Thermus aquaticus: one gene and its partner. Each later gene encodes a partner of the first gene's protein in a complex. Links are inferred from orthologs where the notes say so. Each region holds a gene or a part of one and is shown on either strand. Other genes may lie near its edges. The genes, in order: secA and secY.

Region 1 (16,686 bases):
GAATGAGACCGGGGAGGCCCTTCTGGAAGGCCCCCTCGAGGTCCAAAGGGAGGGAGAGAAGCCCCTAAAGGGCCGGGCGGGAAGCCTCCGCTACCTCCTGGACGAGGACCGACTTTGGCTTTTGGGGGGCGTGGAGCTCACCCAGGGCGGGCGCACCACCAAGGCCCAAAGGGCCCTCCTTCACGAGAAGGAGGGGTACGCCTACCTCTTTGGCGGGGTGGAGAGCCGGGACGAGAAGGGGTTCGTGCGGGGGGAAAGGGTCCGCTACAGCCTGAGGACGGGGGAGGTGGTGGTCCTCTTCGGGGTCCAGGGGGAGTTCCGCGACTAAAGTACCCCACCGCGGCTTTCGCCGCGGTGGGGGCCCCAAAAAACCCTTCCCCAGCCCCGACTTGGGCACCCCATGGTGCGCAACAAAGCGCGGGCACTTAGGCGGAGATACCTGCCATCAAGAGGCCCAGGCGCTCCTCCGTGGCCTCCTGGGGGGTGAGCTCCCCCATGATCCGGCCCCCGTACATGACCAGGATGCGGTCGGAGAGGGCCAGGATCTCGGAGAGGTCGGCGGAGACCAGAAGCACCGCCAGGCCCTGGTCCCGGGCCGCCACCAGCTCCTTGTGGATGAACTCAATGGCCCCCACGTCTACGCCCCGGGTGGGCTGGGCGGCGATGAGGAGCCTGGGGCCTCTGAGGAGCTCGCGCCCCACCACGATCTTCTGCTGGTTGCCCCCGGAGAAGCGCCTGGCGGAGAGCTCGGTTGAGCGGGGGCGGACGTCAAACTCCTCCACCAGGGCCCTGGCGTGGGCCTCCATGGCGCCTTCGTCCAGGAAGCCCAGGAAGCCCCGGAAGGGAGGGCGGTGCTGGTCCCCTAGGATGGCGTTCTCCCTGACGGAGAAGTCCAGGACCAGGCCCCGGGCTAGGCGGTCTTCGGGGATGTGGCTCACCAGAAGCGCCCGCACCTCCCGGGCCGAGGAGGGAAGGGGCTTGCCCAGGTAGCGGGCCACCCCCCGGTAGCGGCGGAGCCCGGTGAGGGCTTCCACCAGCTCCGTCTGGCCGTTGCCCTCCACGCCGGCGATGCCCACGATCTCCCCAGCCCGCACGCTGAAGCTCACCCCCTTGAGGCGGGGCGGGGCCTCGAGGCCCTCCACCTCCAGGACCACCTCTTTCGGCCTGGCGGGGCCCTTTTCCACCCTGAGGACCACCTCCCGGCCCACCATCATCCGGGCCAGGGCCTCCACCGAGGTTTCCCGGGTTTTCACCGTGCCCACCACCCTGCCGTCCCGGACCACGGTGATGCGGTCCGAGACCTCCAGGACCTCCTTGAGCTTGTGGCTGATGAAGATGACGGCGTTCCCCTTGGCCACGTAGGTCCTGAGGAAGCGGAAAAGCTCCTCGGCCTCCTGGGGGGTGAGTACGGCGGTGGGCTCGTCCAGGATCAGGATCCGGGCCTCCCGGTAGAGGGCCTTGAGGATCTCTACCCGCTGTTGCAGGCCCACGGGGAGGTTCTCTACCTTCTCGTCCAAGGGCACCTGGAAGCCCAGCTCCTCCATGAGCCTCTGGGCCTTTTCCCGGGCCATCTCCAGGTTCAGGAAGAGGGAGCTTCCCGGCTCCAGGCCCAGGACCAGGTTCTCCAGCACCGTGAAGGGCTCCACCAGCATGAAGTGCTGGTGCACCATGCCGATCCCCGCCCGGATGGCATCCTGGGGGCTTCTGGGTTTGTAGGGCTTCCCGTCCACCCACATCTCCCCCTCGTCCGCCGGCTGGAGGCCGTAGACGATCTTCATCAGGGTGGACTTGCCCGCCCCGTTTTCCCCCACCAAGGCCAGCACCTCCCCCCACTCCAGGTCCAGGCTGATGCGATCGTTGGCCAGGACCAGGGGGAAGCGCTTGGTGATGTCCCTAAGGAGAAGCGCCTTAGACACGGCTGAAGTATAAGGCAAAGGCCGGGGACCCCTAGGCCCCCGGCCTGGCCAAAGCGCTAGCGCTTCTCAGGAACCTTGATCTGGCCCTTGATGATCTGCTGCTTCAGGAGTTCCAGCTTGCTGACCACGCCTGCGGGGATCAGGGCCTTGTTGTACTGGTCCAGGGCGTAGCCCACCCCGTTGTTGGCGAGGCCGAACTCCCTGACCCCGCCCTTGAAAGTCTTCTGCACCACGCTCTTGATGACCTCGTAGGTGGCCACGTCCACCCGCTTCAGCATGGAGGTGAGGCCGTGGTTCAGGGTGGCGGGGTTGTTGTCGGTGTCCCCCAGGTAGTTCTGGTTGGCGTCCACGCCGATGAAAAAGAGGGGTGTGGCCTTGGTGCCGTCCTTGCCACAAGCCCTCTCGTAGTCGGCGTACTTGGGCACCTTGGCGTAGGGGTCGGCCTTGCGGACGAACCTGACGTTGCCCCCCTCCCTGAGGCACTTGGCCTGCTTCACGTAGTCAATGAGGCCCAGGCCCGAGCCGCCGGCAGCGGCGTAGATGATGTCGGCCCCCTGGCGCACCTGGCTGGCGGCGATCTCCTTGGCCTTGGCGGGGTCGTTCCAGGCGGCGGGGGTGTTGCCCACGTAACCCACCAGGACCCTGCCCTGGATCTTGTCCTCCCTGAAGGCGTACTCGGCCCCGGCCCGGAAGCCCGCCTCAAACTTGTGGATGAGGGGGATGTCCATGCCGCCGATGAAGCCCACCACCCCGGTGCGGGTCATCTTGCCGGCGATGTAGCCCACCAGGAAGCTCCCCTCGTGCTCGCGGAAGACCAGGCCCACGGCGTTGGGTAGCTTCCCTTCCCCGGGCACGGCGTCAATGACGGCGAACTTCACCTTGGGGAACTCCTTGGCGGTGGCGGTGATGGCGGGCTCGTTGGCGAAGCCCACGCCGATCACCAGGTCAAACCCCTCCTCGGCGAAGGTGCGGATGCCCTGCCCCACCTGGGAGGGGTCGGCGGGCTCAAAGTCAAAGAGCTTGACCCCGAGCTCCTTGGCCGCCTTCTGCGCCCCTTCCCAGGCGGACTGGTTGAAGGAGCGGTCAAACTTGCCGCCGGCGTCAAAGGCGATCCCTACCCGAACCTGGGCCAGGCTCAGGCCCAGGGCCAGCACCGCGATAAGCGTCAAAACCCGTTTCATCTCCACCTCCCATGGCTCTTCGCCGGGGGCTATTATAACCCAAGTTGCTACCTAAGCCATTTCCTGAGTTAGAAGCTTCAGGTTGTGGGCCAAGACGAAGGAGAGCACCTTGATGACGAAGCCCTCTTGGGTCACGGCGTGAATGCGCCGGGGAAACATGGCGTGCAACATGCCCCTCACATTCTCCACCACCCTCCGCCCCACGATGGCCAGGTACTGCAACCAGGGCACATACCGCCGACTGTTCCCCCTGCGGATGACCATGGGAACGATCCCCTGCGCCTCCCGAAGCAGGTCCTCCAGGTGTTTCCCTGACGGGAAAGCAGCGTAGTCGGGAGCGGGGTGCGCGGATGTTCCCGCAGGCGGGGAGGGGGAAGGTGTCCAAGGCGTAGGCCTGGGCCTGGTGGAGGTTCTTCCAGACCTGGGAGAGGAGGTGAAGGAGGGGCAGGAAGAGGGGGTAGAGGGGGTAGAGGGGGTAGAGGGCGTGGAGCCTGCGGTTGAAGCGGCTTGGGGAGGGGACGTGGGTGAAGAGGTTCAGGTCTTTGGCGAGGGCCAGGGCTTTGTTGTGCTTGCCACCGAGTTCCATGGCGGCGAGTATGGCGAGGGTAAGGATGACGCTGGAGGGAACCTTGGTCTGGGGCTCGTCCTTGTGGCCCATTGCCTGGAGGGCGTCGTCTATGATGCAAAAGGCCGCTATGGTGCGCGAAAGCATAGCGGCCACTATTTTTTCTGGCCCAGGGGGTAGGTAGCAACTTGGGTTATGCTACCCTTGGGGCATGGAGGCCCTCTGGGTGGCCGCCGCCTTCGCCCTCGGCCTCCTGGCTAACCGCCTGGGCCTCCCCCCCCTGGTGGGGTATTTGGGGGCGGGCTTTGGCCTGCACACCCTGGGCTTCCGGGAGACCGAGTTCTTGGCCCACGCCGCCGAGATGGGGGTTCTCCTCCTCCTCTTCAGCGTGGGCCTGAAGCTCAGGCTCAAGGACCTCCTCGAGGCCCGGGTCCTGGGCGTGGGAGGGCTTTCCCTCCTCCTCTTCAGCCTTCTGGCCCTGCCCCTCGTGGGGCTTTTCCCTCTGGCCCTGGCCCTGGGCTTCTCTAGCACCGTCATGGTCCTCAAGCTCCTGGAGGACAAAAGGGAGCTCACCGCCTACCACGGCCGGCTGGCCATCGGCATCCTCATCCTGCAGGACCTGGTGGCCGTGGGCCTTCTCGCCCTCTACGGGGCCAAGGCGGTGAGCCCCTGGGCCCTCCTCCTCCTCTTCTTTCCCCTCCTGCGCTTCCTTTTGGCCTGGCTCCTGGAAAAAAGCGGCCACGACGAGCTCCTGGTCCTCTTCGGCCTGGGCCTGGCCCTCCTGGGCGGGGAGGGCTTCCGCCAGCTCGGGCTTTCCCCCGAGCTGGGGGCCCTCTTCATGGGGGCCCTCCTCTCGGGCCACGCCAAGGGGGCGGAGATGGCCAAGGCCCTCTGGAGCCTCAAGGAGGCCTTTTTGGTGGCCTTCTTCCTGGAGATCGGCATGAAGCAGGGCCTGGCGGACGTGGAGGTGGGGCCTCTCTTTGGGCTTCTCCTCCTCTCCCTCCTCAAGGCCCCCCTCTTCTTCCTCCTCTTCCTCCTCCTGGGCCTCCGGGCCCGCACGGGCTTCGTGGCCGGGGTCTATCTGGGTAACTACTCGGAGTTCGCCCTGATCGTGGGCGTGGCCCTGGAGCGGGCGGGGCTTCTGCCCCTGGGCCTGGCCACCCTGGCCCTGACGGTGGCCCTTTCCATGGTGCTCTCGGCCCCCCCGGCCCGCCACAGCCACTCCCTTTACCGCCGTTTGGAGCCCCTCCTCCTCCGCCTGGAGCGCCGAGGCCCCCACCCCGACCAGGAGCCCCAAGGCCTGGACGGGGCCACGGCCCTCATCGTCGGTATGGGCCGCACCGGAGGGGCCGTCTACCGGATCCTGGAGGCGAGGGGGGAAAGGCCCGTGGGCCTGGACGCCGACCCGGAGAAGGTGGAGCGCCACCGGGCCAAGGGCCGGAGGGTCCTCTACGGCGACGCCGAGGACCCGGAGCTTTGGGAGAGGCTGGACCTCTCGGGGCTCAAGGCGGTGGTCCTGGCCCTGCCCGACCTGGAGGCCAAGCTCCTCGCCGCCCGCTGGATCAAGGAGCGGGGCTTCGGGGGCCTGGTGGCCGCCACCAGCTTCCACCTGGAGGAGGACCCCGCCCTGAAGGCCGCCGGCGTGGACCTCCTCTTCCACCCCTTGCGCGAGGCGGGGGAGCGCCTGGCGGAAAGGGTTCTGGAGGAACTGGCTATAATGGATGGGGTGAGCCATGGCCGGTCATAGCAAGTGGGCGCAGATCAAACGCAAAAAGGCCGCCAACGACCTGAAGCGCGGCAAGATCATCTCCAAGCACCTCCGGGCCATCCAAGCGGCCGCCCGGGCGGGGGGAAGCCCCTACCCCGAGGCCAACGTCCAGCTACGCAACGCCATTGAGGCCGCCCGGGCCGACGACGTGCCCATGGAGAACATTGAGCGCCTTCTCGCCAAGCTCCAAGGAGGCGGCGAGGGCGCCGAGCAGTACGAGGAGATCGTCTACGAGGGGTACGCCCCGGGGGGCGTGGCCGTCTTGGTTTACGCCCTCACCGACAACCGCAACCGCACCGCCGGCGAGGTGCGCCACGTCTTCGGCAAGTACGGGGGCTCTTTGGGCACCTCCGGGAGCGTGGCCTGGCAGTTTGAGAAGCGGGGGGTCATCGTCTCGGAGAACACCGAGGCCGCCCAGGAGGCCGCCATTGAGCTGGGGGCCCTGGACCTCGAGGAGGAAGGGGAAAGCCTCACCATCTACACCGAGCCCGGCGAGGTCTTCCGCATCGCCGAGGCCCTGAAGGCCCGGGGCATCCGGGTGGAGGACGCCGAGGTCATCCAGCGTCCCCAGAACGTGGTGGCCCTTCCCCCCGAGGAGGCGGCCAAGGTCCTGCGGCTGGTGGAGGCCCTCGAGGACCTGGACGACGTGCAGAACGTCTACACCAACCTGGACCCCGAAAGCCTCCAGGTGGAGGCCTAATCCCCGTCCTGGCTTGCGCCAGGATGGGGACCCTGGGGGGCTACCCCTTCTTGCGCTTCTTCTCCTCCCGCATAAGCCGGCGGCGCTCCGCCCGGGAAAGGCCCGGCTGGGGCGGAGGCGTGGTGGGCCGCTTCCGCTCGGTGAACCCTTCCGCCTGAGGCCTGGGCTCCGGCACGGGCACGTAAGGGGCCTCTCGCGCGGGCCGCACGGGCTCGGCCTCCACCTTGAGGCGGAAGAGGAACTTGGCCACCTCGGTTTTGATGAAGCTCACCATCTCGTTGAAGAGGCGGGTGGCCTCAATCTTGTACTCCTGGAAGGGGTCCTTCTGGCCGTAGCCCCTGAGGAAGATGCCCTGCCGCAGCACGTCCAGGTTGTGGAGGTGCTCCTTCCAGGCCGAGTCCACCACGTTGAGGATCACGAAGCGCTCCACGGCCCGCATCAGCGGAGGGGAGAGCTCCGCCTCCCGGGCCTCGTAGGCCTTGAGGGCCGCCTCCACCAGGCGCTCCACCCCCTCGTCCGGCTTCAGCCCCCTAAGCTCCTCAAAGGGGAAGTCCGCAAGCTGGGGCACCACGTCCAGAAGGGCGGTCTTCAGGCCCTCGAGGTCCCAGTCCTCGGGGTGGACCTGGGGGTTTAAGAAGTTCTCCGCCACGGAGGCCACCGTCTCCTCCACCATCCCCAACGCGGCCTCCTTCACCTCCTCGTCCTTACCCAGGAGGATTAGGCGGCGCTGGGCGTAGATGACCTCCCGCTGGCGGGCCATCACGTCGTCAAACTGCAAAAGCTGCTTGCGGATGGCGAAGTTGCGGTCCTCCACCCGCTTCTGGGCCCGCTCTATGGAGCGGCTCACCATGGGGTGCTCAATGGGCTCGGAGTCGTCAAAGCCCATGCGGTCCAACATGGCGATGACCCGGTCCGAGGCGAAGAGGCGCATGAGGTCGTCGTCAAAGGAGACGTAAAAGCGGCTTCCCCCCGGGTCCCCCTGGCGCCCGGCCCGGCCCCTTAGCTGGTTGTCAATGCGCCGGGACTCGTGCCGCTCGGTGCCCAGGATGAAAAGCCCTCCCAGGCTCCGCACCCGCTCCTCGTCAGCCTTGCACTCCTCCCGGATCTGGCGGATCCTCTCTATAAGCTCTTCCCGCACCCCAAGCTCCTGGGCTAGGGCCCGGGCCTCCTCCTCATGCCCCGCCACCATCTTCTTGATGAAGAGCTCCACCTTCCACTCGTAGCGGTCAAACCCCTCCTTCTCCAGGAGGGAGGCGGCCAGGTATTCGGGGTTCCCCCCCAGCTTGATGTCCGTGCCCCGCCCCGCCATGTTGGTGGCGATGGTGACGGTCTTGGAGCGGCCCGCCTGGGCCACGATCTCCGCCTCCTTGGCGTGGTGCTTGGCGTTTAGCACCTGGTGGGGGATGCCCTGGCGCAGGATGGCCAGGGTGTGCACCGCCCGCTTCAGGCCCTCCCAGGCCGTGCGCAGGTTCCCCTTCCTGGGGATGAGCTCCTCAAAGGGGGCCAGGTCCTCGTCCTTGAGGGCCGTGGGCCTCTCCAAGAGCTTCCTCAGGCGGTCCCAGGCCTCCCCCTGCTGCTTGGCGCTGGCCTTTTTTAGGAGCTCCACCCGCATCTCCAGCCGGGGGAAGTAGAGGCGGGGCTCCCTGAGCATCTGGGAGAGCCTCTCCGACTTCTCAATGCTGATGGTGCCCACCAGCACGGGCTGGCCCCGCTCGTACTTCTCGGCGATCTCCTCCACCACGGCATAGAACTTCCCCTTCTCCGTGCGGTAAACCACGTCGGGGAAGTCCTGGCGGATCATGGGGCGGTTGGTGGGCACCACCACCACGTCCATGCCGTAGATCTCCTGGAACTCCTTCTCCTCGGTCTTGGCGGTGCCCGTCATCCCGGCCCGCTTCTCGTAGAGGCGGAAGAAGTTCTGGTAGGTGATGGTGGCCAGGGTCTGGTTCTCCCGCTCAATCTTGACCCCCTCCTTGGCCTCAATGGCCTGGTGGAGGCCCTCCCCATAGCGCCTCCCCGGCATGAGGCGGCCGGTGAACTCGTCCACGATGATGACCTGGCCGTCCTGGACGATGTAGTCCCGGTCCCGGTGGTAGAGCTCCTTGGCCCGGATGGCCTGGATCAGCATGTGGGCCAGCTCCATGTTCTCCGGGCTGAAAAGCCCCTCCACCCCAAGGAGCTTCTCCGCCTTGGCGATGCCCTGCAGGGTCAGGTGGACGGAGCGGTTCTTCTCCTCAACGGTGTAGTCCCCCGTGGGCTCCTTGCGCACCCCGGGCTCCGGCGGCAGGCCCCTTTCCAGCTTCTTGGCGATCTCCGCCATCTTGTAGTACATGTCGGTGGCCTTTTCGGCGGGGCCGCTGATGATGAGAGGCGTGCGGGCCTCGTCAATGAGGATGGAGTCTACCTCGTCAATGATGGCGTAGTGGAGAGGGGTGTCGTGGCGCAGGACCAGCTGGTCCGGGCTGATGGCCATGTTGTCCCGCAGGTAGTCAAAGCCCAGCTCGGAGTTGGTGACGTAGGTGACGTCGCAGAGGTAGGCCTTGCGGCGCTCCTCGGGGGTGGAGCTATGCTGGATGACCCCCACGGAAAGGCCCAGGCCCCGGTAAACGGGCCCCATCCACTCGGCGTCCCGCCGAGCCAGGTAGTCGTTGACCGTGACCACGTGGACGCCCTTGCCGGTGAGGGCGTTGAGGGCCACGGCTAGGGTAGCCACCAGGGTCTTCCCCTCCCCGGTCTTCATCTCGGCGATCTTGCCCTCGTGGAGGACCGCCCCGCCGATGAGCTGCACGTCAAAGTGGCGCATGCCCAGGTAGCGCTTGGCGGACTCCCGGGTGAGGGCGAAGGCCATGGGCAGAAGCTCGTCCAGGCTGGCGCCCTGCTGGTGCTTCTCCTTAAGCTCCCGGTAGGCGGCGGCCAGGTCGGCGATCTTCTCCACCTCGGCCTCGAGGCGGTTGGTGAGCTCCACGACCTGCTTGTAGTAGCGGGCGATCTCCCGCTCGTTGTTGTCAAAAAGCTTCCGTATGAGGGCCAGCATCCTAAGCCCGATTGTACCCCGCTTGGATGAGAAACCCTTCAGGGGGCCTCGAGGGGCCAGTAGGCGGTGGCCCCCAAGGAGAGGGGGCTTGGGGGGAGGCCCGCCTGGAAGCGCCGCCAGGCGGCCAGGGCGATCATGGCCCCGTTGTCCTGGGAAAGCCCCTTGGGGGGGAAGTGGACCTCCAACCCCGCCTCCTTGAAGCGGGCCTGGAGGACCTGGTTGGCCGCCACCCCTCCGGCCACCAGGAGGACCCGGTGCCCCGTGTCCCGGGCCGCCCTCAGGACCACCTGGGCCAGGTGCCCGATGGCCGCCTCCTGGAAGCCCCGGGCGAGCCCCGGCTTGGGAAGGCCCTTTTCCAAGAGCTGCAGGGCCTTGGTCTTGAGGCCGGAGAAGCTGAACTCGTACCCCTCCTGGTCCTTGAGGGGGAGGGGAAAGGAAACAGGCTCCTCCGCCTCCTTGGCCAGGCGCTCAATCTCCGGCCCCCCGGGAAAGCCGAGGCCAAGAAGCCGCGCCACCTTGTCAAAGGCCTCCCCGGCGGCGTCGTCCCGGGTGGCCCCGAGGAGGCGGTAGCGCCCCAGGTCCAGGACCTCGTAGAGGTGGGTGTGCCCCCCCGAGGCCACCAGGGCCAGGAAGGGGGGCTTGAGGCCCTCGGGCCAGGCGGCGGCGATGTGGCCCTCCAGGTGGTGGATGGCGTAGAAGGGGCGCGTGAGGGCCCAGGCCAGGCCCTTGGCGAAGGTGTAGCCCACCAGGAGGGCCCCGATCAGGCCGGGCCCGCGGGTGGCGGCGATCAGGTCCAGGTCCTTGGGGCCGATCCCCGCCCGCCTCAGGGCCTCCTGGGTGAGGCGGGGGAGGACCTTGAGGTGCTCCCGGCTCGCCAGCTCCGGCACCACGCCGCCATAGGCCTCGTGGAGGGTCTGGCTCTGGACCAGGTTCACCACCACCTGGCCGTCTTGCACCAGGCCTACCCCGGTGTCGTCGCAGGAGGTGTCTACGCCCAGGACCCACATCCTCCCCGCACTCTAGCAAAACCCCCCAAGGGCGGCTAGGCTCAAGGGAAGGTGCTCTGGCTCCTCCTCCCCGTCCTCCTCCTCACCTACCTCCTCTACCGGAGGCGGGCCCCCAGGGCCAGGCCCTGGGCGGGGGTGTGGCTTTGGCGGAAGGGAAGGGCCCGGCGCTTTAGGCCCCGGCTGGACCTGAGGCTTTTCCTCCTGCTCCTCTCGGCCGCCCTCATGGTGCTGGCCCTCGAGGACCCCCCCCTGGCCCCCCCTCCTTTGGTCCTGGTGGTGGACGCCTCCGCCAGCATGGCCGCCGACGAAGGCGGGAAGACCCGGCTGGACCTGGCCAAGGAGAGGCTCCTGCCCCTTCTGGAAAGGGCCCCGGAGGCGGTCTTGGTGCGGGCCGGGGAGCGCCCGGAGGCCTTTGGCCCCGCCCCCGGGGTGGCCCTCCGGCCAAGGCTTCTCGCCCTGGAGGCGGGGGACAAAGGGGCGGACCTGGAAGGGGCCATGGCCCTGGGGAGGAGGCGCCTCAAGGCCCCGGTGGTGGTGGCCACCGACGGCCCGCCCCCGCCCGGGGCCGAGGGCTACCTGGGGGTGGGAAGCCCCAGGGAGAATCTGGGCCTCGTGGCCGTGGCCCCGGGGTTTCTGGCCCTGGGGAATAGCGCAAACCGCGCCTTCCTGGCCCGTGTGGAGGCGGGGGGGAAGGTTTGGGAGGTCCAGGTCCCCCCCAGGGGGTTCGCCCCCCTCCCGGGCCTCCCCACCCCCTTCACCGCCCGCCTTTTGGGCCAAGACGCCCTCCCCCTGGACGACGAGGCCGGCCTGGCCCTGAGGCGCCTGGGGGTGGACTACCCGATGCTTCCCGCCCTGGAGCGGCTTTTCCGCCTGCTGGGCGCCGCCCCTGGGGAGGAGGTCCAGGTGCGCATCGGGGTCCCGGAAGGCCCCCCCGCCAGGCCCAGCCTCTACCTGGCCCCTTCCGGGGGAAGCCCCACCCCCGTCCTCCTCACCGCCCCCCACCCCCTTCTGGAGGGCGTGGCCCTCCTGGGGGAGCGCCTCCCCCCGCCCCCAAGGCCCCAAGGCCCCTGGCGCGCCTTGGCCGAGGGGGAAGAGGGGGTGGGCCTCCTCTACTTCACCGAAGGGGGCCTTTACCTGCCGTCCCTTTCCGCCCTGCAGGACCGGCCCTTCTTCCCCCTCCTGGTCTACAACTTCCTCAGGCCCTACCGGGAGGTGAAGGTGGGCCTCCTGGCCCCGGAAGAGACCCTCCTCCCCACGCCCGAAAAGAGCTTCCTCCCCAAAGGCCAAGGAGGCGCGGGCCGGTACCTGGCCCTCCTGGCCGCCCTGGTGCTCCTCCTCGAGGCCCTCCTCTTCAGGCGATAATGGGCCCATGCGCTTTCGCCCCTTCACCGAGGAAGACCTGGACCGCCTCAACCAGGTGGCGGGGGAAAGGCCCCTAAGCCTTGGGGCCCTCCGCTTTTTCGCCCGCACCGGCCACTCCTTCCTGGCGGAGGAGGGGGAAAGGCCCCTGGGCTTCGCCCTGGCCCAGGCGGTCTGGCAGGGGGAGGCCACCACGGTCCTCATCACCCGTATAGAGGGGGAGGGCGAGGAGGTCTTACAGGGCCTCCTGAGGGCGGTGGTCAAGAGCGCCTACGATGCCGGGGTCTACGAGGTGGCCCTCCACCTGGACCCAAGCCGGAAGGCCCTGGAACGGGCCCTTCTGGAAGAGGGCTTCGCCGTGGGGCCTCTGGTCCTTTGCGTAAGGGTCCTGGGAAGCCGGGGGGCCAGGGGCGAGAGGCGGGGGGTCTTAGAATAGGGGCATGAACCGCGTCCTCATCGGCATCCGCGGGGAGCCCACCCCGGAGGGGATGGACCGCATCCTGAAGGCCCTGAGGGCTCTAGAAGGGGTGGAGGAGGCCCAGGCCACGGGCCCCGCCCAGCTCCAGGTCACCTACGACCCCCAGAGCCTCACGGTCATGGACCTGATCCGCACCATCCGCGAAGAGGGGTTTTTGGCGGGGATGCTTTAGATGTTGCCCGAGGCCCTGAAGGGGTTTTCCAGCTACCGGGAGTGGCTGGAGTCTTTGGAGGAGTTTCGGGGCCGCCTGGTCTTCGCCAGGACCATCCCCAAAGCGCCCCCAAAGCCCGCCCCCTACCGGGGAAGCTTCGCCGGGGTTCTGGAAGCCCTGGGCCTCGTCCCCTTCGCCCACCAGAAGCGGGCCCTGGAGGTTTTGGAAGAGGGGAAGAACCTGGTTATGGCCTACTCCACCGCCGCCGGCAAGAGCCTGGTCTTCCAGGCTCCCGTGCTGAAGGCGGCTTTGGAAGGGGAAACCAGCCTCCTCCTCTTCCCCACCAAGGCCCTGGCCCACGACCAGCTGAGGCGCCTCAAGGCCATGGCCAAGGCCCTGGAAATCCCCGGGGTCTTCCCCTACGACGGGGACACCCCAAGCCCCTTAAGGCGGAAGGCCCGGGAGGAGGGCCTCGTCCTCCTCTCCAACCCCGACATGCTCCACTTTGGCCTCCTCCCCCGGCACGGGGAGTGGGCCTCCTTCCTCTCCCGGCTCCGCTACCTGGTCCTGGACGAGCTCCACGCCTACCGGGGAGTCTTCGGCACCCACGTGGCCCTGGTCCTCTTCCGCCTCCTGCGCCTGGCCCGCCACTACGGGGCAAACCCCCAGGTCATCGCCGCCAGCGCCACCATCAAGAACCCCAAGGAGCACGCCGAGGCCCTCACCGGCCTTCCCTTCGTGGAGCTAAAAGAAGAGGTGGCCCGCTCGGAAAGGGAGCTTCTGGTCCTTCTGCCTAAGCCTTTGGACCCAAAGGGGGAAAGGCGGCGAAGCCCCCTCCTGGAAGCCGCCTACCTGGCCCGGGCCCTGGCCGACGAGGGGCTTAAGGGCCTGGTCTTCGCCAACAGCCGCAAAAGCGCCGAGCTCATCGCCCGCTACGCCGCCCACCCCGGGGTGCGCCCCTACCGGGCGGGCTACACGGCCAAGGAGCGGAGGCGGCTGGAGGAGGCCCTGAAGCGGGGGGAGGTGCGGGTCCTGGTCTCCACCAGCGCCCTGGAGCTGGGGGTGGACATCGGGGAGCTGGACGCCGTGGCCCTGGTGGGCTACCCGGGCTCCGTGGCCGCCTTCTGGCAGCGGGCGGGACGGGCGGGCCGGGGGGAGAGGCGGGCGCTGGTGGTCTTCATCCCCCGGGAGGACCCCCTGGACGAGTACTTCCTCCACCGCCCCGAGCTCCTCCTCAAGTCCCCTCCGGAGGAGGCCATCGCCGACCCCAAGAACCCCGTCCTCTGCCCCCTCCACCTCCACGCCGCCGCCTACGAGATGCCCCTTAGGCGGGAGGAGGTTCTCTGCCAGGAGGCCCTTACGGAGCTCAAGGAGAAGGAGGGCCGCCTCTACACCCAAAAGCGCCGCCCCCACCGGGAGATCACCCTGAGGGGGCTTGGGACCACCTTCACCCTGAGGGGTCCCGAGGGGGAGGTCCTGGGCTATCTGGACGAGCGCCAGGCCTACTGGGAGGCCCACCCGGGGGCCATCTACCTGCACCAGGGGGAAAGCTATTTGGTGCGGAACGTGGACCTAAAGAGGCGGGAGGTCTGGCTTCTTCCGGCCCTCGAGGACTACTACACCGAGCCCAGGGCGGAGAGCGACCTGGAGGTCCTTTCGGGGGAGCCCGTGGGCCACGGGGTCTACGTGGGCCGGGTGGTCCTCAGGGAAAGGGTGGTGGGCTATGTGAAGAAGCGCTTCTTCACGGGAAGCGTCCTGGAGGAGGTCCCCCTCCTCATGCCCGAGATCGCCTTCCCCACCGAGGCCCTCTGGTTCCACCCCCCCGAGGTGGTCCCCCCCCACCAGATCCCCGGGGGGATCCACGCCCTGGAGCACGCCATGATCGGCCTTCTGCCCCTTTTCGTCCTGGCGGAGCGCCAGGACATCGGGGGGCTTTCCTACCCCTTTTACCCCCGTCCCCTCCCCTCGGGCGGGGGGCCCACGGTCTTCATCTACGACGGCTACCCCGGGGGCGTGGGCTGCGCCCGGGCGGCGGCCCGCCGCTTTCCCGAGTGGCTTCGGGCCACTTTGGAGCTTTTGAAGGCCTGCCCCTGCGAGGAAGGGTGCCCCCGGTGCATCCTCTCCCCCAAGTGCGGCAACGGCAACCAGTACCTGGACAAGAAGGCGGCCCTCCTGCTTTGCGCCAACCTGGTCCTCTCCCTCCCCCCCAGGGTGGTGCATTAAACTCCTCCTATGAGCCAGGAGGGGACCGCCTTGGAAGAAAGCCCGGAAACCTTCTTCGCCCGCTTCCAGGCCCACGCCGTGGAAGTCCACCTCTTCCCCGAGCCCTGGGGAAGCCCCCTTCTGGAGGTGGGCGTGGGCGGGTTCATCCTCTACGCCTTTGACCGGGGCGCTCCCCCGGCCCCCACGGGCCGGGTCCGGGCCCTCCTCCACGGGGTGGCCCGGGAGGTGAAGCCTTGGGAGGGTGAGGCCTTCTTGGAGCTCATGGGCCCCGCCTACCGGATCGGGGGGAAGGCGAGGCCTCTGGGAGAGGGGTTTTACCTCCTGGAGGAGCCCATCCCCCTCCTCCTTTACAGCGAAACCCCCCTGCCCAGCCGGGCCCAGGTCCACCTCTGGCCCCCCCTGATGCTCTTCCGGGAGTGAGATGCGCTGCGCCTGCGGCCAGAAAAACCCCCCTGAGGCCCGGTTCTGCATGGCCTGCGGCCGGGCCCTGGGGGTGCTTCTGTCCGCAGAGAGGCGCTTTGTCAGCGTGGTCTTCTTTGACCTGGTGGGCTCCAGCCAGCGCTTCCGGGAGGGCCTCGAGGCCGCCTACCAGGCCCTCCAGGGGGTCCTGGAGGAGGCCGCCCGCATCGCTAGGGAGCACGGGGGCTTCGTCCACCGGTTTTTGGGCGACGGGGTTCTGGTCCTCTTCGGGGCCCCCAGGGCCCGGGGCCGGGAGCCCTGGCGGGCCCTGGAAGCCGCCTTGGGCATGGTCCGGGCCTCCCCCCTTCCCGCCCGGGTGGGGGTGGCCAGCGGGGAGGTGCTCTGGACCCCCCTGGGGGACGGCCAGGCGGGGGACCCCACCGCCCTGGGCCCCCCCGTGGTCCTGGCCGAGCGGCTCTCCAAGCTGGGAAGGCCGGGGGAGGTCCTCACCGACCGCCTCACCCTGGAGCTGGCCCGGGGGGCCCGGGGGGAGGCCGTGGGCCCCCTCGAGGCCCGGGGCCTGGGCCCGGTGGAGGCCTACCGGCTGCTGGAGGTCCGCCTGGAGCTGGACCCCGAGGGTGAAGCCCTCCTCGCCCGCCTCCGCCACACCTTCCGGGCTCCTCCGGCCCGGCTCAACCTGGTGGGCCCTCCAGGGAGTGGGAAAAGCCTCCTCCTGGACAGGTTCCTGGAGGACCCCCCCTTCCCCGCCGTGGTCCTGGAGCGAATGGGCCCCGAAACCCCCCTGCGGGTTACCCTTCTTGAGGCCGTGGAGAAGGCCTTTGGAAGCCCGGAGGTCCTCCTGGCCCAGGCGGGGCTACCCCCTAAGCTGGAAACCGCCTGGCGCTACAGCCTGGGCCTCCTTCCCCGCCCCAGCTGGAGCCGGGAGGCCCTGGAGGGGGCCATCCTCGAGGCCTGGCGGCGGGTCCTCCTCTCCCTGAAAGCGCCCCTCCTTCTGGTCCTCAAGGACCTCCACGCCCCGGACCTCACCTTGGAGCGCCTCCTCCTCCACCCCTTCCCCAACCTCCTCCTCCTTTTGGAAAGCCGCAGGCCCCTCTTCTCCCCCCACCTGGGCCTCAAAAGGGGCGAGGTCCCCCTCCTCCTCGCCCTCCAGCCGGCCCTGGACGCCCTCCCCTCCCGGGAGCGCCAGGCCCTTTTGGCCTGGGGGGTTCTGGGGGAGGTTCCCGAGGAGGCGCTAACGGGCCTGGTGGGAGCCTTTTCCCGGGAGAGGCTCTTTCGGGAAGGGCTCCTTGAGGGGAACCGGCCCCTCGAGGAGGTGGGCGAGGCCGCTCTCCGCCTCGTGCCCGCCGAAACCCAGCGGGCCTGGCACCTGGAGGCGGCCAGGCTCTACCAAAAGCGGGGCCAGCTCCTCCCCATGGCCCGGCACCTCCACCGGGCGGGCGAGGGGCGGCAGGCGGCCCTCACCCTCCGCCTCCTGGCGCAGAAGGCCTGGCGGGAAGGCCATCCGGAGGAGGCCATCCCCCTCTACCAGGAGGCCCTTAGGGCCGACCCCGCCCTGGAGGAAGCCCTGAAGCCCGAGCTTCAGGACGCCCTGGCCTCCCTGGGGCTGGCCCTCGAGGCCGAGGCGGGCCCCAGGCGCGAAGACCCGGTCCTCACGGCCTTCCGGGAGGCCAAAGACCCCCTGGACCTCCTCCCCCTTCTCCCCGGGCTCAGGCCCTACCCCCTGGAGGAGGCCAAGGCCAGGCTCCAGGCGGCCGGGGCCCTGTGGCGGCGCTTCCAGCCCTTGAAGGCCCTCGAGGTCCTCACCCCCTTCCCTCCCCAGGCCCCCAAAAGCCTCCTCCTCCACCGCCGAAGCCTGGAGGCGGGCCTCCTCATGGACCTGGGCCG
Region 2 (10,072 bases), 1.2 Mb from region 1 along the record:
GGGGCCCCCATCTTCGTGGGCGGCGGCACGGTCTTCGGCCCCAAGCCCCGGGACTATAGCTACACCCTGCCCAAAAAGGTCCGGAAGGCGGGCCTGGCCATGGCCGTGGCCGACCGGGCTAAGGAGGGGAAGCTCCTTCTGGTGGAGGCCTTCCTTGGGGTTCAGGGCAAGACCAGGGAGTTTCTGGCCTGGGCCAAGGAGGTGGGCTTGGACGGTTCCGAGACCGTTCTCCTGGTCACGGCCGACGAGGCCGTGCGCCGGGCCGCCCGCAACCTGCCCTGGGTGGTAACCCTGGCCCCCGAGGGCCTCAACGTCTACGACATCCTGCGCACTGGGCGCCTGGTCATGGACCTGAAGGCCTGGGAGGTCTTCCAGGAGCGCCTGGGAGGTGAGGCATGAAGACGGCCTACGACGTGATCCTGGCCCCCGTGCTCTCGGAGAAGGCCTACGCGGGCTTTGCCGCGGGCAAGTACACCTTCTGGGTTCACCCCAAGGCCACCAAGACCGAGATCAAGAACGCCGTGGAGGCGGCCTTCAAGGTCAAGGTGGTGGGGGTCAACACCATGAACGTTCGGGGCAAGAAGAAGCGCCTGGGCCGCTACCTGGGCAAGCGCCCTGACCGCAAGAAAGCCATCGTGCAGGTGGCCGCCGGGCAGAGGATTGAGGCCCTGGAGGGCCTCATCTAAACCCCGCCGGGAAAGGGAGCCTGGCCCTGATCCGGCAAGGGAGGAAAGAGGAATGGCAGTCAAGAAGTTCAAACCCTACACGCCTAGCCGCCGCTTCATGACGGTGGCGGACTTCTCCGAGATCACCAAGACCGAGCCGGAGAAGTCCCTGGTCAAGCCCCTGAAGAAGACGGGGGGGCGCAACAACCAGGGCCGCATCACTGTGCGCTTCCGCGGAGGCGGCCACAAGCGCCTCTACCGCATCATTGACTTCAAGCGCTGGGACAAGGCCGGCATCCCCGCTAAGGTGGCGGCCATTGAGTACGACCCCAACCGCTCCGCCCGCATCGCCCTCCTCCACTACGCCGACGGGGAGAAGCGCTACATCATCGCCCCCGAGGGGCTTCAGGTGGGGCAGCAGGTGGTGGCGGGGCCCGATGCGCCCATCAGCGTGGGCAACGCCCTTCCTTTGCGCTTCATCCCCGTGGGTACCGTGGTCCACGCCGTGGAGCTGGAGCCCAAAAAGGGGGCCAAGCTGGCCCGCTCCGCCGGCACCAGCGCCCAGATCCAGGGCCGGGAAGGGGACTACGTGATCCTGCGCCTGCCCTCGGGGGAGCTGAGGAAGGTGCACGGGGAGTGCTACGCCGCCATCGGGGCCGTGGGCAACGCCGACCACAAGAACATCGTCCTGGGCAAGGCGGGCCGCACCCGCTGGCTAGGCCGGAAGCCCCACGTGCGGGGCGCCGCCATGAACCCGGTGGACCACCCCCACGGCGGCGGCGAGGGCCGGGCGCCCCGGGGCCGTCCCCCGGCCTCCCCCTGGGGCTGGCAGACCAAGGGCCTCAAGACCAGGAAGCGGCGCAAGCCTTCCAGCCGCTTCATCATCGCCCGGCGGAAGAGGTGAGGTGAGCCATGCCGCGTAGCTTGAAGAAGGGCGTTTTCGTAGACGATCACCTCTTGGAGAAGGTGCGGGAGCTGAACGCCAAGGGGGAGAAGCGGCTCATCAAGACCTGGAGCCGCCGCTCCACCATCGTGCCGGAGATGGTGGGCCACACCATCGCGGTTTACAACGGCAAGCAGCACGTGCCCGTGTACATCACCGAGAACATGGTGGGGCACAAGCTGGGTGAGTTCGCGCCCACCCGCACCTACCGGGGGCACGGCAAAGAGGCCAAGGCCACCAAGAAGAAGTAGCCATGGAAGCGAAAGCCATTGCCCGTTACGTGCGCATCGCCCCCAGGAAGGTCCGCCTGGTGGTGGACCTGATCCGGGGGAAGAGCCTCGAGGAGGCCCGCGCCATCCTGCGCTACACCAACAAGCGGGGGGCCTACCACGTGGCCAAGGTGCTAGAGTCCGCCGCGGCCAACGCCGTCAACAACCACGACATGCTGGAGGATCGCCTCTTCGTCAAGGCGGCCTTCGTGGACGAGGGGCCCGCCCTGAAGCGGGTGCTTCCCCGGGCCCGGGGCCGGGCGGACATCGTGAAGAAGAAGACCAGCCACATCACCATCATTCTGGGGGAAAAGCATGGGAAATAAGATCCACCCCATCGGATTCCGGCTTGGCATCACCCGGGACTGGGAGTCCCGCTGGTATGCGGGCAAGAAGCAGTACCGCCACCTCCTTCTGGAGGACCTGCAGATCCGCGACTACCTGACCAAGGAGCTCTACCCGGCCGGCCTAGCCCGCGTGGACATTGAGCGGGCCGCCGACAACGTGGCGGTGAGCGTCCACGTGGCCAAGCCCGGCGTGGTGATCGGCCGGGGCGGGGAGAAGATCAAGGTCCTGCGGGACGCCCTTGCCAAGCTGACCGGGAAAAACGTGGCCCTGAACGTCCAGGAGATCCACAACCCCAACCTCTCGGCCCCCCTGGTGGCCCAGCGGGTGGCGGAGCAGATTGAGCGCCGCTTCGCCGTGCGGCGGGCCATCAAGCAGGCGGTCCAGCGGGTCATGGAGTCCGGGGCCAAGGGGGCCAAGGTCATCGTATCCGGGCGCATCGGCGGGGCGGAGCAGGCCCGCACCGAGTGGGCCGCGGAGGGGCGGGTTCCCCTGCAGACCCTCCGTGCTAACATAGACTACGGCTTTGCCCTGGCCCGCACCACCTACGGGGTGCTGGGGGTGAAGGCGTACGTCTTCCTGGGCGAGGTGATCGGCGGCCAGAAGGTGAAGGGGCGTCCCGAGGCCCCCAAGGCCGAGGAGCGCCCCCGCCGCCGCCGCCCCGCCGTGCGCGTGAAGAAGGAGGAGTAGGCCATGCTGATGCCCAGGCGCATGAAGTACCGGAAGCAACAGCGCGGCCGCCTGAAGGGCGCCACCAAGGGGGGCGACTACGTGGCCTTCGGGGACTTTGGCCTGGTGGCCATGGAGCCCGCCTGGATCACCGCCCAGCAGATTGAGGCCGCCCGTGTGGCCATGGTGCGCCACTTCCGCCGCGGCGGGAAGATCTTCATCCGCATCTTCCCCGACAAGCCCTACACCAAGAAGCCCCTCGAGGTGCGCATGGGTAAGGGCAAGGGCAACGTGGAGGGGTACGTGGCCGTGGTCAAGCCGGGCCGGGTGATGTTTGAGGTGGCGGGGGTCACGGAGGAGCAGGCCCTCGAGGCCCTGCGCATCGCCGGCCACAAGCTCCCCATCAAGACCAAGATCGTGCGGAGGGACGCTTACGATGAAGCTCAGTGAGATCCGCAAAGAGCTTTCGGAGGCCCGCAAGCTCTCCCTTGTGGAGCTGGAAAAGCTCATCCGGCAGAAGAAGCGGGAGCTCATGGAGCTCCGCTTCCAGGCCTCCATCGGCCAGCTTTCCCAGAACCACAGGATCCGGGAGACCCGGCGCTCCATCGCCCGTCTTCTGACGGTCTGGAACGAGAAGAGGAGGCAGAATGCCTAAGAAGGTGCTGACCGGGGTGGTGGTGAGCGACAAGATGCAGAAGACCGTGACGGTCTTGGTGGAGCGCCAGTTCCCCCACCCCCTTTACGGCAAGGTCATCAAGCGCTCCAAAAAGTACCTGGCCCATGACCCCGAGGAGCGGTACAAGGTGGGGGACGTGGTGGAGATCATAGAGGCCCGCCCCATCTCCAAGCGCAAGCGATTCCGGGTCCTGCGCTTGGTGGAAGAGGGGCGGCTGGACCTGGTGGAGAAGTACCTGGTACGCCGCCAGAACTACGCTAGCCTTTCCAAGCGGGGAGGTAAGGCATGATCCAGCCCCAGACCTACCTGGAGGTGGCCGACAACACCGGGGCCCGCAAGATCATGTGCATCCGGGTCCTCAAGGGCTCCAACGCCAAGTACGCCACGGTGGGGGACGTGATCGTGGCCAGCGTCAAGGAGGCCATCCCCCGCGGCGCCGTGAAGGAGGGCGACGTGGTCAAGGCGGTGGTGGTGCGCACCAAGAAAGAGGTCAAGCGGCCCGACGGCTCCGCCATCCGCTTTGACGACAACGCCGCCGTCATCATCAACAACCAGTTGGAGCCCCGCGGCACCCGCGTCTTCGGCCCGGTGGCCCGCGAGCTCCGGGAGAAGGGCTTCATGAAGATCGTCTCCCTGGCTCCGGAGGTGCTCTGATGCAGGCCAAGGTGCACGTGAAGAAGGGGGACACCGTCCTGGTGGCCTCCGGCAAGTACAAGGGCCGGGTGGGCAAGGTGAAGGCCGTCCTGCCCCGGAAGATGGCCGTGATCGTGGAGGGGGTCAACCTGGTCAAGAAGGCGGTCCGCCCTAGCCCCAAGCACCCCCAGGGCGGGTTCGTGGAGCAGGAGGCGCCTCTACACGCCTCCAAGGTGCGGCCCATCTGCCCGGCCTGCGGCAAGCCCACCCGGGTGCGCAAGAAGTTCCTGGAGGACGGGCGCAAGATCCGGGCCTGCGCCAAGTGCGGCGGGTCCTTGGACGTGGAGGAGTAAGATGCCCCTGGACGTTGCCCTGAAGAAGAAGTACTACGACGAGGTCAGGCCGGAACTCATCCGCCGCTTCGGCTACCAGAACATCTGGGAGGTGCCGCGGCTGGAGAAGGTGGTCATCAACCAGGGCCTGGGCGAGGCCAAGGAGGACGCCCGCATCCTGGAGAAGGCCAGCAAGGAGCTGGCCCTCATCGCCGGCCAAAAGCCCGCCATCACCCGGGCCAAGAAGTCCATCTCCAACTTCAAGCTCCGCAAGGGGATGCCCATCGGTCTCCGGGTCACCCTCCGGGGCGACCGGATGTGGATCTTCCTGGAGAAGCTCCTCTCCGTGGCCCTTCCCCGCATCCGCGACTTCCGCGGCCTCAACCCCAACAGCTTTGACGGCCGGGGCAACTACAACCTGGGCCTGAAGGAGCAGCTCATCTTCCCCGAGATCACCTACGACATGGTGGACGCTCCGCGGGGCATGGACATCGCGGTGGTGACCACCGCCAAGACCGACGAGGAGGCCAAGGCCCTCCTGGAGCTTCTGGGCTTCCCCTTCCGCAAGTGAGGCGAGCATGGCGAGAAAAGCGCTGATTGAGAAGGCCAAAAGGACCCCCAAGTTCAAGGTGCGGGCCTACACCCGTTGCGTGCGTTGCGGGCGGGCCAGGAGCGTCTACCGCTACTTCGGTCTTTGCCGCATCTGCCTCCGGGAACTGGCCCACAAGGGGCAGCTCCCGGGGGTGAAGAAGGCCAGCTGGTAGGCCGTGGCCGGTCGGGGGGCTTCCCTCGAGACCGCATGGTTCAGGAAGAGGTAAAAGGAGAGAGGAAATGCTGACGGACCCCATCGCCGACATGCTGACCCGGATCAGGAACGCCACCCGGGTCTACAAGGAGAGCACCGAGGTGCCCGCCTCGCGCTTCAAGGAGGAGATCCTGAAGATCCTGGCGCGGGAAGGGTTCATCAAGGGGTATGAGCGGGTGGAGGTGGACGGCAAGCCCTACTTGCGCATCCACCTCAAGTACGGCCCCAGGCGGCAGGGCCCGGACCCCCGCCCCGAGCAGGTCATCAAGCACATCCGCCGCATCAGCCGGCCCGGGCGGCGGGTCTACGTGGGGGTCAAGGAGATCCCCCGGGTGCGCCGGGGCCTGGGGATCGCCATTCTCTCCACGCCCAAGGGGGTGCTGACGGACCGGGAGGCCCGGAAGTTGGGCGTGGGCGGCGAGCTCATCTGCGAGGTGTGGTGATGTCTAGGATCGGCAGGCTTCCCATTCCCGTGCCCAAGGGGGTTCAGGTGCAGGTCTCCCCAGGGCTTGTGAAGGTCAAGGGCCCCAAGGGGGAGCTTTCGGTCCCCGTTTCCCCGGAGCTCAAGGTGGTGGTGGAGGAAAACGTGGTGCGGGTGGAGCGCCCCTCCGATGAGCGCCGCCACAGAAGCCTCCACGGGCTCACCCGCACCCTGATCGCCAACGCCGTCAAGGGAGTCTCCGAGGGGTACGTCAAGGAGCTCCTCATCAAGGGCATCGGCTACAGGGCCCGTCTGGTGGGCCGCTCCATTGAGCTCACGGTGGGCTTTAGCCACCCCGTGGTGGTGGAGCCCCCGGAGGGCATCACCTTTGAGGTGCCCGAGCCCACCCGGATCCGCGTTCTGGGCATTGACAAGCAGAAGGTGGGGCAGGTGGCCGCCGACATCCGGGCCATCAAGAAGCCCAGCGCTTACCACGAGAAGGGCATCTACTACGCTGACGAGCCTGTCCGCCTCAAGCCCGGCAAGGCCGGGGCCAAGAAGTAGGGGGAAGCATGGCACGGCTAACCGCTTACGAGCGCCGCAAGTTCCGGGTGCGCAACCGGGTTAAGAGGACCGGGAGGCTTCGCCTTTCCGTTTTCCGGAGCCTCAAACACATCTACGCGCAGATCATTGACGACGAGAAGGGCGAGACCCTGGTGGCCGAGTCCAGCCTGGCCCTGAAGCTCAAGGGCAACAAGACCGAGGTGGCCCGGAAGGTGGGCCTGGCCCTGGCGGAGAAGGCCATCGCCAAGGGGATCAAGCAGGTGGCCTTTGACCGCGGCCCCTACAAGTACCACGGCCGGGTCAAGGCCCTGGCCGAGGGGGCCCGGGAGGGGGGCCTCGAGTTCTAAGGAGGAACCATGCCCGAGACCGATTTTGAGGAGAAGATGATCCTGGTGCGGCGCACCGCCAAGACCTACCAGGGCGGCCGCCGCTTCCGCTTCGGCGCCCTGGTGGTGGTGGGGGACCGCCAGGGGCGGGTGGGCCTGGGCCTGGGCAAGGCCAAGGAGGTGCCCCTGGCGGTGCAGAAGGCGGGGTACTACGCCCGCCGCAACATGGTGGAGGTGCCCATCCAGAACGGCACCATCCCCCACGAGGTTGAGGTGGAGTTCGGGGCCTCCAAGATCCTCCTGAAGCCCGCCGCTCCCGGTACGGGCGTGATCGCTGGGGCGGTGCCCCGGGCCATCCTGGAGCTGGCGGGGATCACCGACATCCTCACCAAGGAGCTGGGGAGCCGCAACCCTATCAACATCGCCTACGCCACCATGGAGGCCCTGCGCCAACTCCAGACCAAGGAGGACGTCAAGCGCCTCAGGAAGGCTAAGGAGGAGTGATGGCCAGGCTCAAGGTGAAGCTGGTAAAGAGCCCCATCGGCTACCCCAAGGACCAGAAGGCGGCCCTCAAGGCCCTGGGGTTTAGAAGGCTCCAGCAGGAGAAACTGCTGGAGGACACGCCGGCCATCCGCGGCAACATCCGCAAGGTGGCCCACCTTCTTCAGGTGGAGGTGGTGGAATGAAGCTTTCCGATCTCAAGCCCAATCCAGGAGCCAACAAGAAGCGCAAGCGGGTGGGCCGGGGCCCCGGCTCTGGCCACGGCAAGACGGCCACCCGGGGCCACAAGGGCCAGAAGTCCCGCTCCGGCGGCCTCAAGGACCCCCGCCGCTTTGAGGGCGGGCGCTCCACCACCCTGATGCGCCTGCCCAAGCGGGGCATGCAGGGCCAGGTTCCCGGGGAGATCAAAAGGCCCAGGTACCAGGGGGTGAACCTCGAGGCCCTGGCCCGGTTTGAGGGGGAGGTGACCCCCGAGCTTCTGGTCCAGGCGGGCCTCCTCAAGAAGGGCTACCGCCTGAAGATCCTGGGGGACGGCGAGGCCAAGCCCCTCAAGGTGGTGGCCCACGCCTTTTCCAAGAGCGCCCTGGAGAAGCTGAAGGCCGCGGGCGGCGAGGCCGTCCTTCTGGAGGCCTAAGATGCTGAAGGCCTTCCGGAGCGCCCTCCAGATCCCCGAGCTGCGCCAGCGCATCCTCTTCACCCTCCTGGTCCTGGCCGCCTACCGCTTGGGGGCCTTCATCCCCACCCCGGGGGTAGACCTGGACAAGATCCAGGAGTTCCTGCGCACCACCCAGGGCGGGGTGTTCGGCATCATCAACCTCTTCTCTGGGGGCAACTTTGAGCGCTTCTCCATCTTCGCCCTGGGCATCATGCCCTACATCACCGCGGCCATCGTCATGCAGCTTTTGGTTAACATCGTGCCGGCGCTGGAGAAGCTTTCCAAAGAAGGGGAGGAGGGCCGCCGCATCATCACGCAGTACACCCGCATCGGCGGCATCGCTCTGGGGGCCTTCCAGGGCTTCTTCCTGGCCACAGCCTTCCTGGGGGCTGAGGGGGGCAGGTTCCTCCTCCCCGGCTGGTCCCCGGGGCCCTTCTTCTGGCTGGTGGTGGTGGTCACCCAGGTGGCGGGCATCGCCCTCCTCCTCTGGATGGCGGAGCGCATCACCGAGTACGGCATCGGCAACGGCGCCAGCATGATCATCTTCGCCGGGATCGTGGTGGAGTGGCTTCCCCAGCTGGTGCGCACCATAGGCCTCATCCGCACCGGGGAGGTGAACCTGGTGGCCTTCCTCTTCTTCCTGGCCTTCATCGTGCTGGCCTTCGCCGGCATGGCGGCGGTGCAGCAGGCGGAGCGGCGGATCCCCGTCCAGTACGCCCGCAAGGTGGTGGGGCGCAGGGTCTACGGAGGGCAGGCCACCTACATCCCCATCAAGCTGAACGCCGCCGGGGTGATCCCCATCGTCTTCGCCGCCGCCATCCTGCAGATCCCCATCTTCCTTGCCGCCCCCTTCCAGGACAACGCCGTGCTCCAGGCCATCGCCAACTTCTTCAACCCCACCCGCCTTTCCGGCCTCCTCATAGAGGTGGTCCTCATCGTCCTCTTCACCTACGTCTACACGGCGGTGCAGTTTGACCCTAAGCGCATCGCCGAGTCCTTGCGGGAGTACGGGGGCTTCATCCCCGGCATCCGCCCTGGGGAGCCCACGGTGAAGTTCCTGGAGCACATCGTCTCCCGGCTCACCCTCTGGGGGGCCCTCTTCCTGGGCTTGGTGGCCGCTTTGCCCCAGATCATCCAGAACCTGACCGGGGTCCAGAGCATCGCCTTCTCGGGCATCGGCCTCCTGATCGTGGTGGGGGTGGCCCTGGACACGCTTAGGCAGATAGAGAGCCAGCTCATGTTGAGGAACTACGAGGGCTTTCTCTCCAAGGGCCGCATCCGCGGCCGCACGCGCTAGGAGGAGGCATGGGGGAAGCGGTGATCTTCTTGGGGCCGCCGGGGGCGGGCAAGGGTACCCAGGCGGCGCGGCTGGCCGAGGAGCTTTCCTTCAAAAAGCTCTCCACCGGCGACATCCTCCGGGACCATGTGGCCCGGGGCACGCCCCTGGGACTCCAGGTGAAGCCCATCATGGACCGGGGGGACCTGGTGCCCGACGACCTGATCCTGGCCCTGATCCGGGAGGAGCTTTCCGACCGGGTCATCTTTGACGGCTTCCCCAGGACCATCCCCCAGGCGGAGGCCCTGGACCGCCTCCTGGAGGAGACGGGGACCAGGCTTCTTGGGGTGGTTCTGGTGGAGGTGCCGGAGGAGGAGCTCCTCCGCCGCATGCTGAAGCGGGCGGAGCTGGAGGGGCGCTCCGACGACAACGAGGAGACCATCCGCCGCCGCCTCCAGGTCTACCGGGAGAAGACCGAGCCCCTCATCCAGTACTATGAGAAGACGGGCGCCCTGAGGCGGGTGGACGGCCTTGGCACCCCCGACGAGGTCTACGCCCGCATCCGGGCCGCGCTGGGAATCTGATGGCCATCAAGCTGAAAAGCCCCTGGGAGATTGAGCGCATGCGGGAGGCGGGCGCCCTCCTCACCGAGGTGGTGGAGGAGGTGGCCCGCCACGTGGAGCCCGGCATCACCACCAAAGAGCTGGACCGGATCGCCTACGAGGCCATCAGGAAGCGCAAGGCCAAGCCCGCCTTCCTGGGCCTTTACGGCTTTCCCGCCACGCTCTGCACCTCGGTCAACGAGGTGGTGGTCCACGGCATCCCCTCGGAGAAGCCCCTCCAGGAGGGGGACATCCTCTCCGTGGACGTGGGCCTCATCTACGGGGGCTTCGCCGCCGACATGGCCCGCACCTTTCCCGTAGGCAGGGTCTCCCCCGAGGCGGAAAGGCTTATCAAGGACACGGAGGCCGCCTTCTGGGAGGGGATGAAGT

The links.
Region 2: the proteins of secA (region 1) and secY are in contact, whole or in part, in a crystal structure (PDB 3DIN), measured with the Thermotoga maritima proteins. The link is inferred for Thermus aquaticus from one-to-one orthologs. Residues at the interface, in WP_004082002.1 of Thermotoga maritima: Glu261, Ala262, Arg263, Lys300, Ala301, Arg302, Thr303, Ile304, Ile305, Leu323, Tyr324, Asp325, Pro326, Val329, Ser330, Tyr333, Ile336, Lys340, Phe345, Val349, Glu363, Phe364, Tyr374, Ser375, Gly376, Gly377, Glu393, Ile395, Thr482, Ser483; in WP_004081795.1 of Thermotoga maritima: Glu108, Gly109, Glu110, Glu111, Ala236, Glu237, Arg238, Arg239, Ile240, Thr241, Ile242, Gln243, Tyr244, Ala245, Arg246, Arg247, Val248, Thr249, Gly250, Arg251, Arg252, Val253, Tyr254, Gly256, Ala257, Ser258, Thr259, Tyr260, Leu261, Pro262.

The regions. Positions count from the first base shown.
Region 1 is NZ_LHCI01000106.1:2,025,471-2,042,156, forward strand. The notes cover bases 5,971-9,561. They hold secA (preprotein translocase subunit SecA), read right to left. Parts: upstream 9,165-9,561; coding sequence 6,171-9,164; downstream 5,971-6,170. Other genes in these bases: BVI061214_RS11715 (YebC/PmpR family DNA-binding transcriptional regulator), read left to right, coding at 5,971-6,130; tsaD (tRNA (adenosine(37)-N6)-threonylcarbamoyltransferase complex transferase subunit TsaD), read right to left, coding at 9,203-9,561. In the rest of the region: BVI061214_RS11690 (hypothetical protein), read left to right, coding at 1-328; BVI061214_RS11695 (ABC transporter ATP-binding protein), read right to left, coding at 426-1,916; BVI061214_RS11700 (BMP family lipoprotein), read right to left, coding at 1,973-3,097; BVI061214_RS11710 (cation:proton antiporter family protein), read left to right, coding at 3,874-5,409; more of BVI061214_RS11715, read left to right, coding at 5,396-5,970; more of tsaD, read right to left, coding at 9,562-10,171; BVI061214_RS11730 (vWA domain-containing protein), read left to right, coding at 10,223-11,533; BVI061214_RS11735 (DUF1999 family protein), read left to right, coding at 11,541-11,966; BVI061214_RS11740 (heavy-metal-associated domain-containing protein), read left to right, coding at 11,971-12,180; BVI061214_RS11745 (DEAD/DEAH box helicase), read left to right, coding at 12,181-14,382; BVI061214_RS11750 (hypothetical protein), read left to right, coding at 14,392-14,802; BVI061214_RS11755 (zinc-ribbon domain-containing protein), read left to right, coding at 14,804-16,686. UniProt on the Escherichia coli protein: Required for protein export, interacts with the SecYEG preprotein conducting channel.
Region 2 is NZ_LHCI01000106.1:801,766-811,837, forward strand. Bases 7,100-9,942 are described here. They hold secY (preprotein translocase subunit SecY), read left to right. Parts: upstream 7,100-7,784; coding sequence 7,785-9,101; downstream 9,102-9,942. Other genes in these bases: rpsE (30S ribosomal protein S5), read left to right, coding at 7,100-7,152; rpmD (50S ribosomal protein L30), read left to right, coding at 7,152-7,334; rplO (50S ribosomal protein L15), read left to right, coding at 7,331-7,783; BVI061214_RS05450 (adenylate kinase), read left to right, coding at 9,110-9,664; map (type I methionyl aminopeptidase), read left to right, coding at 9,664-9,942. Also shown: rplD (50S ribosomal protein L4), read left to right, coding at 1-399; BVI061214_RS05355 (50S ribosomal protein L23), read left to right, coding at 396-686; rplB (50S ribosomal protein L2), read left to right, coding at 739-1,569; rpsS (30S ribosomal protein S19), read left to right, coding at 1,578-1,859; rplV (50S ribosomal protein L22), read left to right, coding at 1,862-2,203; rpsC (30S ribosomal protein S3), read left to right, coding at 2,193-2,912; rplP (50S ribosomal protein L16), read left to right, coding at 2,916-3,341; rpmC (50S ribosomal protein L29), read left to right, coding at 3,328-3,546; rpsQ (30S ribosomal protein S17), read left to right, coding at 3,539-3,856; rplN (50S ribosomal protein L14), read left to right, coding at 3,853-4,221; rplX (50S ribosomal protein L24), read left to right, coding at 4,221-4,553; rplE (50S ribosomal protein L5), read left to right, coding at 4,555-5,103; BVI061214_RS05410 (type Z 30S ribosomal protein S14), read left to right, coding at 5,111-5,296; rpsH (30S ribosomal protein S8), read left to right, coding at 5,364-5,780; rplF (50S ribosomal protein L6), read left to right, coding at 5,780-6,322; rplR (50S ribosomal protein L18), read left to right, coding at 6,331-6,669; and 2 more genes. UniProt on the Escherichia coli protein: The central subunit of the protein translocation channel SecYEG. Consists of two halves formed by TMs 1-5 and 6-10.